One region of the Pseudoalteromonas sp. Of11M-6 genome, then DNA from elsewhere that is predicted to be linked to it. Evidence: riboswitches for the same ligand, from Rfam matches in the RefSeq annotation. Region 1 holds a riboswitch; the other holds the start of a gene.
What was found. A riboswitch is a leader RNA that binds a small molecule or an ion and turns the genes downstream of it on or off. The one in region 1 is predicted to bind lysine.

Region 1 (7,449 bases):
AACTTGATCTCATTTAAGGGCGTTTCTGATAAATAGCGCTCCATTCTGAGAATTTTGGCGATGGTTTGACCCGCCTTGATATGCTCTCCAAGCTTTGCCGTATATTCCACCATACCACCCATTGGGGCATAAAAGGCGCGATAATTTTCTAGTCGACAGACGTAACGGGTGATGTCTTGCGGCATAAAGTGTGCATCTTGAAAGGCCTGTTTATAGTTCAGGTAGCTCAAAATGCTATTAGCGTCATTCAATGCTTCCGCTAAATCAATTTTTTCTTGAGAGCCAAGCTCAACCGTAAACGCTTCGGTTAATACTGGGATCTCTCGGCCTATAGCCTGATAGGCTTGCTGCAAGTTCCACCATGGACAAAAACTGGCTTCATCCATTGCTCCATCAAAGTCACTTGGAATAAGTAACACATGTGGAATATCAAAATATCGAGCGCTGTTTTTTGCATACTCAGGACAATACAGGTGTTTTGCTGAAATTGGTCCCGTATGAAGGTCTAAAACAATGTCAGCCTCATGAGCTAGACGCTGTAAATTCAAGGCGATGCGCTTACCTGTCGTCAACCTATCTAAGGGCCCATCAAGTAGTGTTTGGGTGCGCTCAACTAATCGTTGGCGAAATTGCTGAGCGATTTCTGTTATTGATAGCGTCGGGTTTTGCTCCACAAACTCGGCAACCAACCCGGAATGGTTGATGTACATTCGATTCCAATTCGTGCCCGTAATTGGATCGAAACGCCCTAAGGTAAACTCACCAGATTTCTGATTACAACCAATCGGGTTTGCGTAAGGCACTAGGGTGATGTCCGCTTTTAATGACAATTGTTTCAACTGTTCCAGCAGTTGATAAATCACTGCATTACCTTGCACCTCGGCGCCATGCATATTCGCTTGAATATACACCTTAGGCCCACTGCCATCGCCTTTGATGCGATAGACTGGAATAGTCAAAGGCAAGCCGTTGGCAATTTCACCAACCTGAATATGTTGTTGTGTAATGGTATTCATGTTTACCTCAAATAACTTGAAGCGGGCTCTGCTTCACGGACACAGCTGATTTCTCCAGCTGAGATGATGTACTCAGCTGGGAGCTCATGACATAAAAAGAACGGCATACTTTCGGTGTAGCCGTAAGCGCCACACTGACTGAAAACAAGCCAATCGCCATCGGCACTGTCGCTTGGTAAGGCTAGGGTGCCTAATTTATCCAATGCTGTGCAAAGTGGACCATGAATATGAAAGTCTATGGTCTCAGCTTGAGACTGGCGTAACAATTCAGCGGGGAAAGCTTGCCCGGTAACCGCTGGACGCAGCAGGTGATTGACACCGCCTGCGACAATCAGTTGTTGTGCACCGTAGTTTTGCTTTTGTTCCACCACAGGGTTGAGATAAAAACCACATTCGCCAACCGCATAGCGGCCTAACTCCATCCATAATTCTTGCACTTGCGTGGCGGATTTTATCAATGCGAGCGTGTCTAATAATTTCTGCCAATCGAGAGAAGGGCTTTGCCTATCATAGGGAATGCCAAGGCCGCCACCTAAGTCGAGTACCTTTAGAGTAATCCCTAAATCAGCAGCGAGCTGAACTAAAGGTGCAACCATAGCCTGCCAAAGTTCAGCGAGTGTATCGCTGCAGAGCATATTGCCCCACTGGAAAATATGCAGTCCGACAAAGTCTAGGTAGGTGTAGTCACTTAAAGTTAGGGCTTGCCACTGCTCTGCGCCAAGACCAAAAGGAGTCAGCGTATTGCCACCAAGTGGATTGTGCTCTGCTTTATCAAAGCGTAACTGCACCCGCAGTAAAACTTCAAATTGAAGCTCAAACTCTTCGGCCACTTGATTTAACCAGCGTACTTGATTGTGACTTTCAGCCACGAAAATACGTACGCCTTGTGTGGCAAAATGACGGATCTGCTTTAGCGATTTGGCAGGACCTGTGTTGAGCACGCGTTCAGGTGCGATCCCTTGAGATAACACCTGATCAAGCTCGCCGCTAGATGCCACATCAAAGTTAAACCCAGCGTTATCTAGGGTTTTAATGATATGTGATAACGGATTCGCTTTTACGGCATACCAAAGCTTAACGATTTGCTGATCAACTAAGGGCTTAACATGTGCACTTAGCTTATCTAAATCGTAGCAAAAGAATGGCGTATCTTGTTGCTGGATCAATGCCTCAGCTGCGGTTCGCTGTGACGTGCTCAACCAAGTCATTAGCGTAGAACCTCTTCCAGCGCCAGTGATGCATCACTTTGTTCATCACGGTATTTTACGATAAGTGCGCATGACATACTTAGTCCTTGCTCGCGCGCCCACTCACTTGAGGCTGGACGAGAGCCTGGGATCACTATCGCGTTTTCAGGGATGGCTTCACCTTTGTCAAGCAAGCGCTCGTTCACGCAGTCATAGACAGGAATACTTGCTGAAAGGCGCACACCCGGTGCTAATACGGCACCGCGTTTAACAACAACCCCTTCAACCAATACACAGCCTGCACCAATAAAGGCATCGTCCTCAACAACAACAGGGCTTGCTCCAACTGGTTCTAATACACCACCCACTTGCACCGCTGCGCTAAGGTGGACATTTTTACCAATTTGCGCGCAAGAACCAACCAACGCATGACTATCTACCATAGTACCTGAATCAATATAGGCACCAATGTTGACATAAGCCGGTGGCATAATGATTGTGCCCGCTGCGACGTAAGCGCCACGTCTTACACTGCTTCCGCCAGGAACCATACGAACGCCATCTTGGGCAGCAAATCCGCGTGGTGCTAAGTTGTCTTTATCAACAAATCCACCTGGGAATTCTGTATTTACGCCATTTCTAAATGCCTCAAGGATCCCGTGTTTTACTTCTACGTTAGCATGCCAATGGCCTTGCTCATCCTGTGTTGCCGCACGTACTGTGCCATTTTCTAAATCGTTTAGTAGGGTTAACCAGCTCATGTTTACTGCCTTAATTCCAAGATAAAATAGTTTCGTTCGCGCGAGTGATCGCATCGGTATGGGTGAGTTCCAAATGTGTCAGTGGCGGGCGCAAGTTTGGACTTGTGAGCTTCCCTTGCAAGTGCATTAACACTTTGACTGGTATGGGATTTGCCACTGCAAATAAGCTATTTGCAGCTTCTGACCAAGTGGTAAATAAATTAGGAGAGGTGCCGCTTAACGAGCGCCTTACAAATTCTGCGGTTTGCTGTGGCCATGCGTTTGCTGCAACAGACACCAGACCCGTTGCACCTGCTTGTGCAAAGTAGGGCATAAGGCCATCGTCGCCGCTATAGATGGCGACATCAGGCGCTGCCTGACGAAATGCTTCAAAGGTGGCAATATCACCACTGGCTTCTTTTAGTGCCCACAGATTAGGGTGGCAAGCTAGTTCGCCGAGTAGGTCAGGGGCGATAGCAACGGCACTGCGACCAGGTACATTGTAGAGCATGCAAGGGTTATGGCTCTCATCGAGTAGCGTACTAAACCAATGCGCCAGACCAACTTTGCCGGGCTTTGCGTAGATTGGTGAGCCAAGTAAGAGCGCATGAATGGGCTGCGAATTACAAAAGCGCACCCATTGTGTTTGCTGCTCAAGATTACTGCCGCCAACGGCAACCATAAGTGGTACGCTTGGGGCGAGCTGGCAAACAAACTCAACGATTTGTTGCTGTTCTTGTTGGGTAAGCGCAAGGCCTTCGCCGGTACTGCCTAGTAAAAGAATACCGTTACGAGCTTGCTCTTGATCGCGTACAAGCGTCGTTAATGCGTTAAAATCAACCTGATTTTCAGCATCAAAAGGCGTTACTAAGGCCGTCCACAACGGATAGTCAGATAAGTTGAATTGTGATTTCATCTCTACCGAACTTAAATCATGTTCGGAGTTAGGAGGGTGTCCAAACTTCGAACTGTTAAAATTCGAAGAGCAATGGACTTAAAAAGGATAAGGCAGCCAATGGCCTTATTTTTCTAAGACCAGAAGCTCTCCACCAAGTATGTTGGTGACAGTCGCTGGGATTCAGCCCAGTCGCCCGAAATGAGTATTAGCAAACAATAACTCAATTTCTCGGCGTATATTCCCCTCACTAAGCTGCAACGGAGTTTGCTCTCCTTCACTTAGTTACCTGAATAACGCACCTCTTCCAGCCCTCAATTTGACGCCGTGGCATCAAACTATCTAAATAGGGTGAACGCGCATTGAAACATTTTGGCCGTCTAGGTGTCAAGCATCGGACTGTAAATAATGCGATTGTTAACTACACTTAACATTGCAGCTGAGACAATGCTATGAGATGAAAAACAAAAATATGTCGCTAATAAGTAAAGTTAAAAATCGTTATATCGGGGCATTACTTGCTATGGCTATATTGTTGTCGATGGCGATGGGGGTTATGCAATATCTACTGTATCAGCAGAGCCTAGATGCACACGTAATTAATATTGCGGGTATGCAGCGGATGTTGTCCCAACGTATCGCGCTATATAGTGCGCAAGACAATCAACGAGATAGTGAAGCGCTACGTCAAGCCATTGATAAGTTTGAAAGTAATCATGAGTTTTTAACTAAAACAGAAAGTAGTGGAGAGGCTATTTATCTGAATGAGGCGCTTACAGCGCTTTACTACCAAGGGCCGGTGCAGTTGGATTTGCAAAGTACTACTTTTGTCACTTTATCAAGGTCTCGGTTACAGCAATCCACTCCTCAATTAATGGAGCAAATCTTTACTGCGTCTCAGCATATACTCCCAAACCTGAATGATGCCGTTTCACTATTCGAGCAGCATGCGCGAAGTAAAACAGAGATGGTGAGGAAAATAGAATTGTTAATCTGGCTACTTGGACTGTTGCTACTGTTTATAGAAGCGAAACTTGTATTTCGCCCAATGGCGCGAGAAATTGCTGAAGCACTCGATAAATTAGAGGCGGCAAGAAAGCTTGCTGACGATGCATTACACTCAAAATCACGATTTTTAGCGCGCGTTAGTCACGAGCTAAGAACACCATTGCAGGCCATTCAGGGGTATTTAGATGAATATCTGAGGAGCAAAGAAACGCAGCAATTACAGCATGTGAAAAGCGCAGCAAATCAATTGGATGTATTACTCTATTCGGTTCAAGACTTTAATAACCTTTCCGAGCAAGAAGTGGTTATTGAGCGTCATCAAGTCGCATTGCGAGAAGTAATAAAGTCAGCTTGTATCGCCTTTCAACTAACCGCACACAAGAAATCTCTCGCTTTTAATTTGGCATTGAGTAATGAGTTAGATGTGACTTGTTATTGTGATTGTAAGCGTGTTGGTTGGTTGATCAGTGAATTGGTTAATAATGCAATTAAATTTACTGAGCGTGGCAGCATTCAAGTATTTGCGGATTTGGTTATAGATGAAGATACACCATATTTAGAATTTGTCGTTGAAGATACTGGGCCTGGGTTCGACTATCAGCAGTTACGAGAAGCTGTGCATAGCGAGCATTTTCAAGGCACGCAGTTAGGGCTGAAGCGTTGCCAATTACTCACCTCAGCGCTTGGAGGACGATTAGATTTTAGTGCAAGGGAGCCAATCGGTACAAGAGCAATCCTGAGAGTCCCTATTGAAATTGACAATCAACAGGTACCGGCTCATACAATGGAGCAGGTGTCGGCTCGCATTTTACTGGTGGAAGATAATTTACTAAATGCACGCGTGATTGAAAAAATGCTTCAGCCCATAGCAAAATTGGTAACGCATGTCGAACATGGTGAAGGTGCCCTTGAAGTATATGAGGTGGGTAAGTTTGATATCGTGCTAATGGATTTGAATATGCCTGTGATGGATGGCTTTGAAGCCACTGAGCGTTTGAGAAAGCTAGATCCAGCTGTGCCTATTTTGGTCGTGACCGCAAATACCAATGCGGAGGATCTGGATAAGGTCTACGCACTTGGCGCAACGGCTCATTTGTATAAGCCGTTGCAACCGGATGTGCTGCATAGCAAAGTGGCGCTATTACTGAATAAGTGTGGAGACTTAGTCTCGTCTTAAACGAATATTTCCAACTCCGACTTCTGCATCGATGGAATACTGGCCTTGACCACGATAGTCTGTTGTCGAGCCAACCATACTCTTTTCGGAAGTTTCTACGTTGCCAAAACCTGACATTGCCGTTTTACCAACACCTGAATCTAAAGACACTTTTTTGAAATCGGTGGTGGTAGTCTCAATTTTAATTTTTCCTACGCCTACCTCTAAATCAGCAGAGTTATTAAGATCTTGAATATCAATTTTGCCAACACCAACCTCAACATCTAAAGCCAAATTAACAGGCACCTTAACTTGCCAAGATAGTTCATAATCATCCGAATTGATCTCAAGTGATAATTTATCCCCTGATGTGTTGCTGTTTAGGGTGGCCTCACTCACATCTGGCTTACCAAACCAACTGTCTGACTCTTTCGGTTCAACCAAAATTTCGACCTCTATGGTGTCGCCGTTGTAAGTTTGTAGGTCGATTTTACCTACGGCAATATCCACTTCTAACTCGGCTAGGCTATTGCTTGAGAATGATGCTGTAATGGTTTTTGAATCTTCTGCTTGTGCAGTCATTGCCGCTGCACTTAATGCTAAAACTAACGCTACCTTTTTCATTACTTTTTACCTTCAACGAGAGTGTTTGAAAGGTAAGTCGCACATAAAAATGAAAAGGTTTAAAAAGATTTTTATTTTTTTAGGGCGTGTTAATGGAAGTATCTGTTTAACACGCCTACAAAGTAAACTGCTTACCTCTTGGCAAGATAGCGCTGAGTGTTATAGTCGGGTGACTGAATAACCATTGTTTTTAAGCTGCTCAACAAGGCCATATTTTTCAACAAGATGTAATGCACCAACGGCAATAAACGTTGATTCATTGGGGAGCTGCTTTTTAAGCATTTTCACCCAGTTATTATTGCGTTCAATGATCATCAATTGCTCGGCTAGTTTGCCATATTTATCATCCGAAAAACTTACCTGATAGTAATGCGATAATTTCTCTAAATCGCCGCTTCGCCATGCGGAAACTAAATCCAAGAAGTAGGTGTTCAAATCAGACATCTGTGCAAATGTTTCCTTGAGCATAGCGTCACTATGAATACTCAGCTGACTGAACATTTCAAGCTGATATTCTAAGGTTTCAAATTCACCAATTGGGATCTTCTTTTCGTTTGCGTAGGCAATTACTTGTTTATCGATGCCATTGGTATCGGTAAATCCAAGCTTTTGATATTCCAGTTGTAGCATAGTTATCATCACGGCCCATGGCGCATAGCGTTCAAATAAGGCGATATCTATCTGCTTTTTGGAAAAGTAGTCTTGTAGCTTCTGATAGACTTCTGCAGAGAGCTGATCTTTTAGTGTTTGGTTGTTTTTTAACAGCATAAATGGCATGGAGCGCTGTTGGATCGCAAATGGAGAAAGCGCCTCTAAGTTCACT
Region 2 (7,449 bases), on a different contig from region 1:
TGGAAGGTCATCTCACCGCACTAAAAGAAATGACGCGTATTTACAATGAAACAAAAGGCAGTAACCACCCAGGCCTGCTCTATTATCATTGGTCTCGTAACAGTGATCGCACAGCAATGAACAAGCTACTGAATATGCAAGACGACCCTAGGGTCCAAAACGATCCCGAAATTCAGCTTTTCCTCGCAGAGTTTTATGCCAAAGTAGATGACGATAAAACCGTTGATATTCTCTACCGCGTATTAGAGCTGAATAAAAGAGGTCATACCCCTAACCCAGAAGTCTATTCATCTTTAGTCAGTATTTTCTACAAACACGAAAAGTATAAGCATGCATACACTTTTGCCCGAGTGGCCCAGCTTTCTGGGGTTGAAGATATTGATATTATTCCAGTAACAAACCAACTGGCTTCAATGGGCAAAGATTTAGCCAACTTAGATTCATTGGCGCAAAGAACTTACGAAAGCATTCAAGCTGGGGAGTTTGTTTCCCCACGAGATTTTTGAGCTTAGTTATAAAAATCAAAACGGGAAGCCAATGCTTCCCGTTTTTGAGAATAAATGATCACTACTTTGCCAGTGCTACGTTAATAAATACCGCGGTCATTAAGATTGGGCAAACAAATCTAACGTACTGAGCAAACCAGTAATGTGCACCACGGGATTCTAAGTGGAGCTGATTACCGCGCTTCCAAACCCAGCCAACAGTAATAAAGTAGAACAGCCCCATCAATGGTAGCTGATATTGCGTGAATAGACTGATCACCAATTCGAACAACCAATCAAAGTTTAGAATAATCGTGCTCGATGCTAATAAGATAACTAACGTAACCAACCAAGTCGCTTGTTTACGTTGAAAGCCATGGTTTTCAACCAAGAAAGATACCGGAATTTCTGTTGAAGAAATGGTAGACGTTACCGACGCAATAGACATAAGCACAAAGAAAGTCAGGCTAACTAATAATCCCATTTCACCCATATTGGCAAATAGCTCGGGTAAAATGGCAAAAATCAACCGGCCTTCACCGATTAATTTGCCGTCTTGAAATACTTGAACACCATTTTGCTGCGCAACGAATATTGCAGGGATAATAAGTAAACCGGCCAAAAATGCGACACTGGTGTCTAGCATTGCAACACTAAACGTCAGCTTAGGTAGATTTTCATTCGGTTTTAAGTACGAGCCATAAATCATCATGCAGCCCACACCCAACGACAACGAAAAGAATGCCTGCCCCATCGCCGCAATGATCAAGTCAGGATCGCTAATTTTTGAAAAGTCCGGAACTAAATACGTTCTAAACCCTTCTGCTGCACCGTCTAATGTCGCCATATAGCCAATAAGGCAAAGCAGTAATACCAGTAACAACGGCATAAGTCTGCGCGACCAAGCTTCTATGCCTGATTTTACGCCTTTAAGAATAATGCTCGCAGTCAAAATTAACATTAGTGGCGTAAAGATAAAGTTTCTCAGCATCGAATCACCGCTAAGAAACTGATGTGCAGCATCTAGTTCAGCCATTTGCGCAAGAGGATCAAGTGCATGAGACAGCATCCACCCAGCCACGATGGAGTAAAAGCTGAGCATCACAATAGCACCAGCAAGGCCGATATACCCCGCCGCGGCTCCTATTTTCGGATTACCTTCACGCCAGGCTGTCTTAAGTGCTTTAACTGGGTTTGCTTGTGCCTGATGGCCTAAGTACAATTCTGTGTAAAGTGCAGGTAATGCGAGTAAGAAAATTACCGCAAAATAAACCAGTAAAAATGCACCGCCACCGTGGTTTGCGGCTTGTGTGGGAAATCCCCAAATATTACCAAGTCCAACAGCCGCACCAGCTGCTGCTAACACAAAGCCAAGTCGGCTTTGAAATCCATCGCGCGTATGAGCCATGTCTGTAATCAATCATTATTTTTGTAGACGGCCGATTATACGTACTTCCGCTAAAAATGCGAGAGGTTCGAGCCGTGCCTCAGAAACTCGAGTTGGGCGTCTCTAGAAAGTCCATTTCTTCTTCTGTTGAATCGCGATTGAGTATTTCATTTCGATGGGGATAACGGCCAAATCTATCGATAATTTTTTTATGCGCGACTTCAAAATCATAATTGGGCAGGTCGCGAAAATAATGATCTGCGGCACGATGGATGATGCGACTTTCGCTATGCATCATAGGTAGATATAAAAACATCAATTCAGTATCGTTGAGCTGGCGGTGGTAGCCCTTTTCGATGGCGTGTTGGGTGAGGCTTAGCGCCAATGCGTCACTGGCAAACGCCTCTGGAGTGTCTCTGAATATATTGCGTGAAAACTGATCTAAGATAATGATTTCACACAGCGCGCCAAGTGGTGTTGCTCTCCAGCTCGAAAGCTCACCTTGGTGCGCCATTTGGTGCAAAATACCGAAGCGATTTTTTATGATGCGATCAAAGTCCACAGACTTCTTCCACCAATCTGATTCAGTGCATTCAACAAACCAGAATTCGTAGACGTCTTTATAATTCATGATGGCACTCCTAGGGAAAAACAAACTTGATGGTCAGCAGACCCTAACCGTTATAAACAAAGTGCCATCCATTACTCAATAATGCAACTTTTTTATTAGTTCCTAAAAAACAATAAATTCACTTACGCAACCTCTAGTAATTTAGCATGAATTGACTGCACGACCTGATCTGACTCCTGCTGCTCAACTAAAAAGCACAGATTGTGCTTGCTCGCACCATGGCATATCAATCGAATATTAAACTCTGACAACACATCCATCAGGTTAAGTTGGCACTTCTTCAACTGGATCTCAGAACCTATCATGGCCACCAAAGTAAGATTATTTTCAACGGTCACATGACAAAACTCGCCAAGTTCATCCAAACAAGCTTGTTCTAACTCTGGTCGAGAAGCATTCGGCGCATTATCCAGCGTAAGTGCAACACTAATTTCCGAAGTCGTTACCAAGTCAACCGATATATTGTAATTGCTTAAAATGGTGAAGATACGAGCCAAAAAGCCGCTAGCAAGAAGCATTTCAGGGCTCTTTAACGTCAATAGTATTTGGTTTTTGCGTTGTGTCACTGCGCGAATGCCTGCTTGCGCCGTTTTCTCTTTTTCAATCCAAGTGCCACCCGCTTGCGGATCACGGCTTGAACCAACAAATACTGAAATACCTTTACGACTCGCTGGCAATATCGTTGCGGGATGTAACACCTTAGCACCAAATGTCGCCATTTCTGCCGCTTCATCAAAACTCAAACGAGGAATAGGTCTAGCCTTTACACACAAACGCGGATCGGTACTGAAAATACCAACGACATCGGTCCAAATATGCACACTTGACGCGTCAATTGCCTCTGCTAACAATGCAGCACTATAGTCAGAACCGCCACGACCAAGCGTAGTCGTCTGGCCGTATTGGTCACTACCAATAAACCCTTGCGTCACCTGCACTGTGTCGCCAAGTAGCGCGACCAAATTGGTTTGCGCAGCTTCACGCGTAGCTGCAATATTCGGATTCGCTTTACCAAATTGATTATCTGTTTTAAGCACTTTACGCACATCAAATCGCGACGCCTGAACCTGGTTATTACGTAGTATTTGGGTAAACAAATAAGAAGAAAAACGTTCGCCAAAGCTCAACATTTCATCGCATTGCTGTCTGCTAAGTGCAGGTAAACTCGCAAGGCTTTCAAATTCACTGAAAGTTTGCTTGTAACCCTCAACAAGATCAGCATCCAAAGACACTTGGTCGATAATCGCTTGCTGTATGTTTTCAACCGCTGCAACAACCGCTTTGCGCCCGGCCTCATCTTCCTTTTGTTGGGTTAGCGTTACAAGGTGATTGGTTACGCCAGCACACGCACTCACAACGACCACTCGAACATTTGGGTTGTCACGAACAATGTGAGCACAACGAGACATAGCCTCAAAGTCAGCGACACTGGTACCGCCAAATTTGGCTACAACATACTGCGAATTCATTTTCTCTCCTCTCGACTGTTGGCACAGTCAAATTTTATAAGGAGAACTCGGCATGGGATTTCTAAAAAGACGAACGCTTGAAATGACCTTTGCCAGAAGCTCTCCACCAATACGGTGACAGTTCCGAGGATTCAGCCTCGTAAACCGAAGAATCGTTGCGACGAGCAACTTTTCTCCTCGGCGAATACTTCCCTCACTAGTGGTCATTGGTCTCGTCACCTCACACTAACTACCTAAGCATCGCGCCTCTTCTGTTTATTTTGCCTTTGTTAATCTGAATAAAAGCAAAATAAAAGCCCGCAATAAATGCGGGCGATGTGAGAAAATTATCTTTTAGCCGTCTAGGTGTCAAGTTATTTATGAAAAACTTATCCCAAAGCGCTAAAAAATTAAATCCATTGGTCTTAAATAAGCTGACCCGCGAAATACGCGCCACTATATCCAATGGTATATGCGATAAGCAGGTAGATACTCATTTTAAGATAGCTTGAGAAGGTTAATGCTTTAACCTTACTCATTGCAATGATCCCCGCTGCAGAACCAATGATAAGCATAGAGCCACCAACCCCAGTCGCATAAGTAAAGGTTAGCCATTGCGCTGGAGTCATCGTAATATCTGCTTTTAATAGCGCAGCCGTCAAAGGCACGTTATCTACCGCCGCACTCATTAAACCGACCAAGTAGTTTGCGTATTCCGGTGCAAGATGCAGATATAAATCGGTAAACTTAGACAGTACACCGACCTCTTTCAACGCGCCAACTAATAAGAGCACACCCACAAAGAACAACAAGGTGTCATATTCAATTTCACGGATATAGTCGATGATTTTCTTATTAACGTCTTTCTTGCGCATCAAGAATTGCGCCATTAAGAACATCAAAGACAAGCCAAATAAGAAAGTTAGCATCGGCGGTACATGGTATTGCACGCTTAAGAATAACGTAGCAAAAATGGTTGATAAGAAGATGAGCGCAATGGTGATATCGGTCTTTTCAATTCTGCGTAATTCAGCCTTTTCAAAAATGATCTTATCATTCATGCCGATTGATAGCATCGCAGCTAAGATAAATACGCTAAAAATAGAAGGGGCAATTAGTAAAAGCAGATCAGGGATGGTTACTTTATCGGCCAAAAATATCATCAAGGTGGTTACATCACCGGTGATCAATGATACCCCACCGGAGTTAACACTGAAGATGATTAATGTCGCATATCTAATTAGCTTTTTCGGGTCTAATTTCAAAGACATGACTACAGCTAATGAAATAAGCGTCGCGGTGATGTTATCCGATATTGACGAAAATACGAATGCAAAAGCACCGACCAAAAACATTAGCTTGCGTTCGCTAATATGGGTTGGCATGATCCGGTGAACAATATTTTGGATAAACCCTTTTGAGTTCAAGTAGGCCACAAACGTCATGGCAGCCATTAAAAACAGCCAAAGCGTCGCGATTTCCAAAATGTTATGGTCTAGTTCAATTTGTACAATTTCTGGGCTTTGACCATGAATTGGAGAGATAAAGGCGATAATCCAACATAAAGTACCAAAAAAAAGCGTTGTTTTGGCCTTGTTTACGTGAATAATATCTTCTATAACGATGAGTATAAAAGCGATGGCGATCAGGGTTAGAATAATGGGCGTGACCATAATGCGCAAACAACCTGTAATTAAATGTAACAAGGGGTGGGTTCGATTTCGGGGCGGATTCTAGCACCATCGCAGGCCCCATGCCACGTACAATAAACATTTTGTGACAATTTGATGAAGTGGTGATGAAACTTCTCTACTACACACTGGAAAGTTATGATCCCAGCAAAAAAATTATTAAATACGATAAATGAACACTGGAGCGTACTCGAGCTACTTTTTAAACGATTTAAGCTCGCAGATTTCAGTCTAAAAGATGTACAAAACATCCTAAAGCAGAAAAATTCTAGCTGGTCGAGTGAACGAATATATAAAGAAACCAATCGATTACTCCAACAAGAAATTATTATTCCTTTAGCTAAATCTTCACAGTTAGAAATCAACCGTGCAATCGCTGACTTCGCCAGCTTTCTTTTACAAGAAGAAAGCCTCGGTTTAGCGGAAGAGATCACGGTGCTGGTAAAAGACTTAGAAAGATTAGGTAATCGCATCGCACAAGCCGGTGAAGAGGCTGACTACTCTGAGCTACGCCGCTTTAGCCGCATTATGGACGAACGCGTTCGTAAAATTGTTAAGCTGTTCGAGCATAACGAAAGCGCTATCATGAACTTGGTTGAACAAGCAAAGTCTGACACCTCAACGCTGTCTCTTGGCATGAGATATAAAGCCGTATTAGAAGCTTTTGACGAATATATCGAACCTATGTTGGAAATGGTCGATATTCATGGCCCTTTCCAACGCTGCTTCGATCAAATAGAGCTTCAGGTCAGTGAACAAATTGACGAGATTGAACAATTAGGCCGTGGTGCTGCAGACAAACGCATGCTGGAGCAGCTCAGAACACGCATTTTAGATATGCACCTCATTGGTAGAGAAAGTTTAAGCCGCAGTGCCGATCTCCTCATGCCGTTACGTGAAGAGCTACGCCGCAATACACTCATTACGCGGCAAGCCTCTAAAGTCCTTGGACAAATTAGAAAGCGCGGTGTTGACCGTTTACTCTCACCAGTTCAACCAGAATTTGTGTCAGACATTCAACGTTTTAACCTTGGGCAAAAGCGTCACATGGTCGCATATATGGCAAGTCTCGTTGAATTTGAGCATGAAGAATATCAGCTGCCCGATCACGACGATGTGCCAGCTTATCAAAGCCCTAACATTCCAGATTACAACTCGGTAAAAACGAGATTTCAACAAACCGGTAAAAAGCGCCAGGCACTATTGGGCTTTTTAAGCGATAGCTACCCTGATCTTGAAGCAGACGAAATGCTGTTCCTTTATCAAAAACTGATCAACGAATCTGACTTGGCACTTAGCCAAGAGCAACAAAAGAGTAAGATCACTATCGCATCGCATACCTTCTCTTTATATCCATTTAGTGCCAAAGCAAAACAAGATTAGCATTATGACGACAATTAACTTAGACATGCTCAATGAACTCCAAGCCATTAATAAAAAACTGGTGAGCGGGTATCATATCAGTGAGCAAGACACTACCCTTTGGCAAGAGTTAGATCAGCAAATTGATAGCTATCAAGCGCTATTTTCAGCCTTAGGCCATGATTTACAGCACGATGCCCGTGGTTTTTATTATTTGGCAAGCGATGAAAGCACGCCAAATATGGGGAAAATTTCCCGTGCGATTGCCCTAACCATTTATATTTTAATTGAGCACTATGCCAACCAAGGTAAAGATCCGCTTCGCGTACTATTTGATGAAAGCTGCGATTTAGAGCTAATGCAAACCATAGTACAGCTCAATAAGCATCTTTTTGACCAGTTGGAGATTTTTTCGGGCTCAGATCTCAGAAAAGACGTGTTTTTA

Region 2: another riboswitch for lysine. It lies ahead of lysC (lysine-sensitive aspartokinase 3); the one in region 1 lies ahead of dapA (4-hydroxy-tetrahydrodipicolinate synthase).

What each region holds. Positions count from the first base shown of each region.
Region 1 covers NZ_JAKRFW010000012.1:35,390-42,838, forward strand. Annotated here, with positions in the region: gene MHN32_RS08255 (M14 family metallopeptidase) at 1-1,016, opposite strand, end outside; gene MHN32_RS08260 (PLP-dependent decarboxylase) at 1,019-2,224, opposite strand; gene MHN32_RS08265 (2,3,4,5-tetrahydropyridine-2,6-dicarboxylate N-succinyltransferase) at 2,224-2,964, opposite strand; gene dapA (4-hydroxy-tetrahydrodipicolinate synthase) at 2,975-3,859, opposite strand; lysine riboswitch at 3,975-4,153, opposite strand; gene MHN32_RS08275 (response regulator) at 4,296-6,023, shown strand; gene MHN32_RS08280 (hypothetical protein) at 6,009-6,626, opposite strand; gene MHN32_RS08285 (TraB/GumN family protein) at 6,786-7,449, opposite strand, start outside.
Region 2 covers NZ_JAKRFW010000002.1:251,564-259,012, forward strand. Annotated here, with positions in the region: gene MHN32_RS02390 (DUF2989 domain-containing protein) at 1-506, shown strand, start outside; gene MHN32_RS02395 (sodium-dependent transporter) at 568-1,893, opposite strand; gene MHN32_RS02400 (DUF924 family protein) at 1,973-2,503, opposite strand; gene lysC (lysine-sensitive aspartokinase 3) at 2,626-3,972, opposite strand; lysine riboswitch at 4,061-4,231, opposite strand; gene nhaD (sodium:proton antiporter NhaD) at 4,377-5,624, opposite strand; gene MHN32_RS02415 (hypothetical protein) at 5,781-7,025, shown strand; gene MHN32_RS02420 (hypothetical protein) at 7,030-7,449, shown strand, end outside.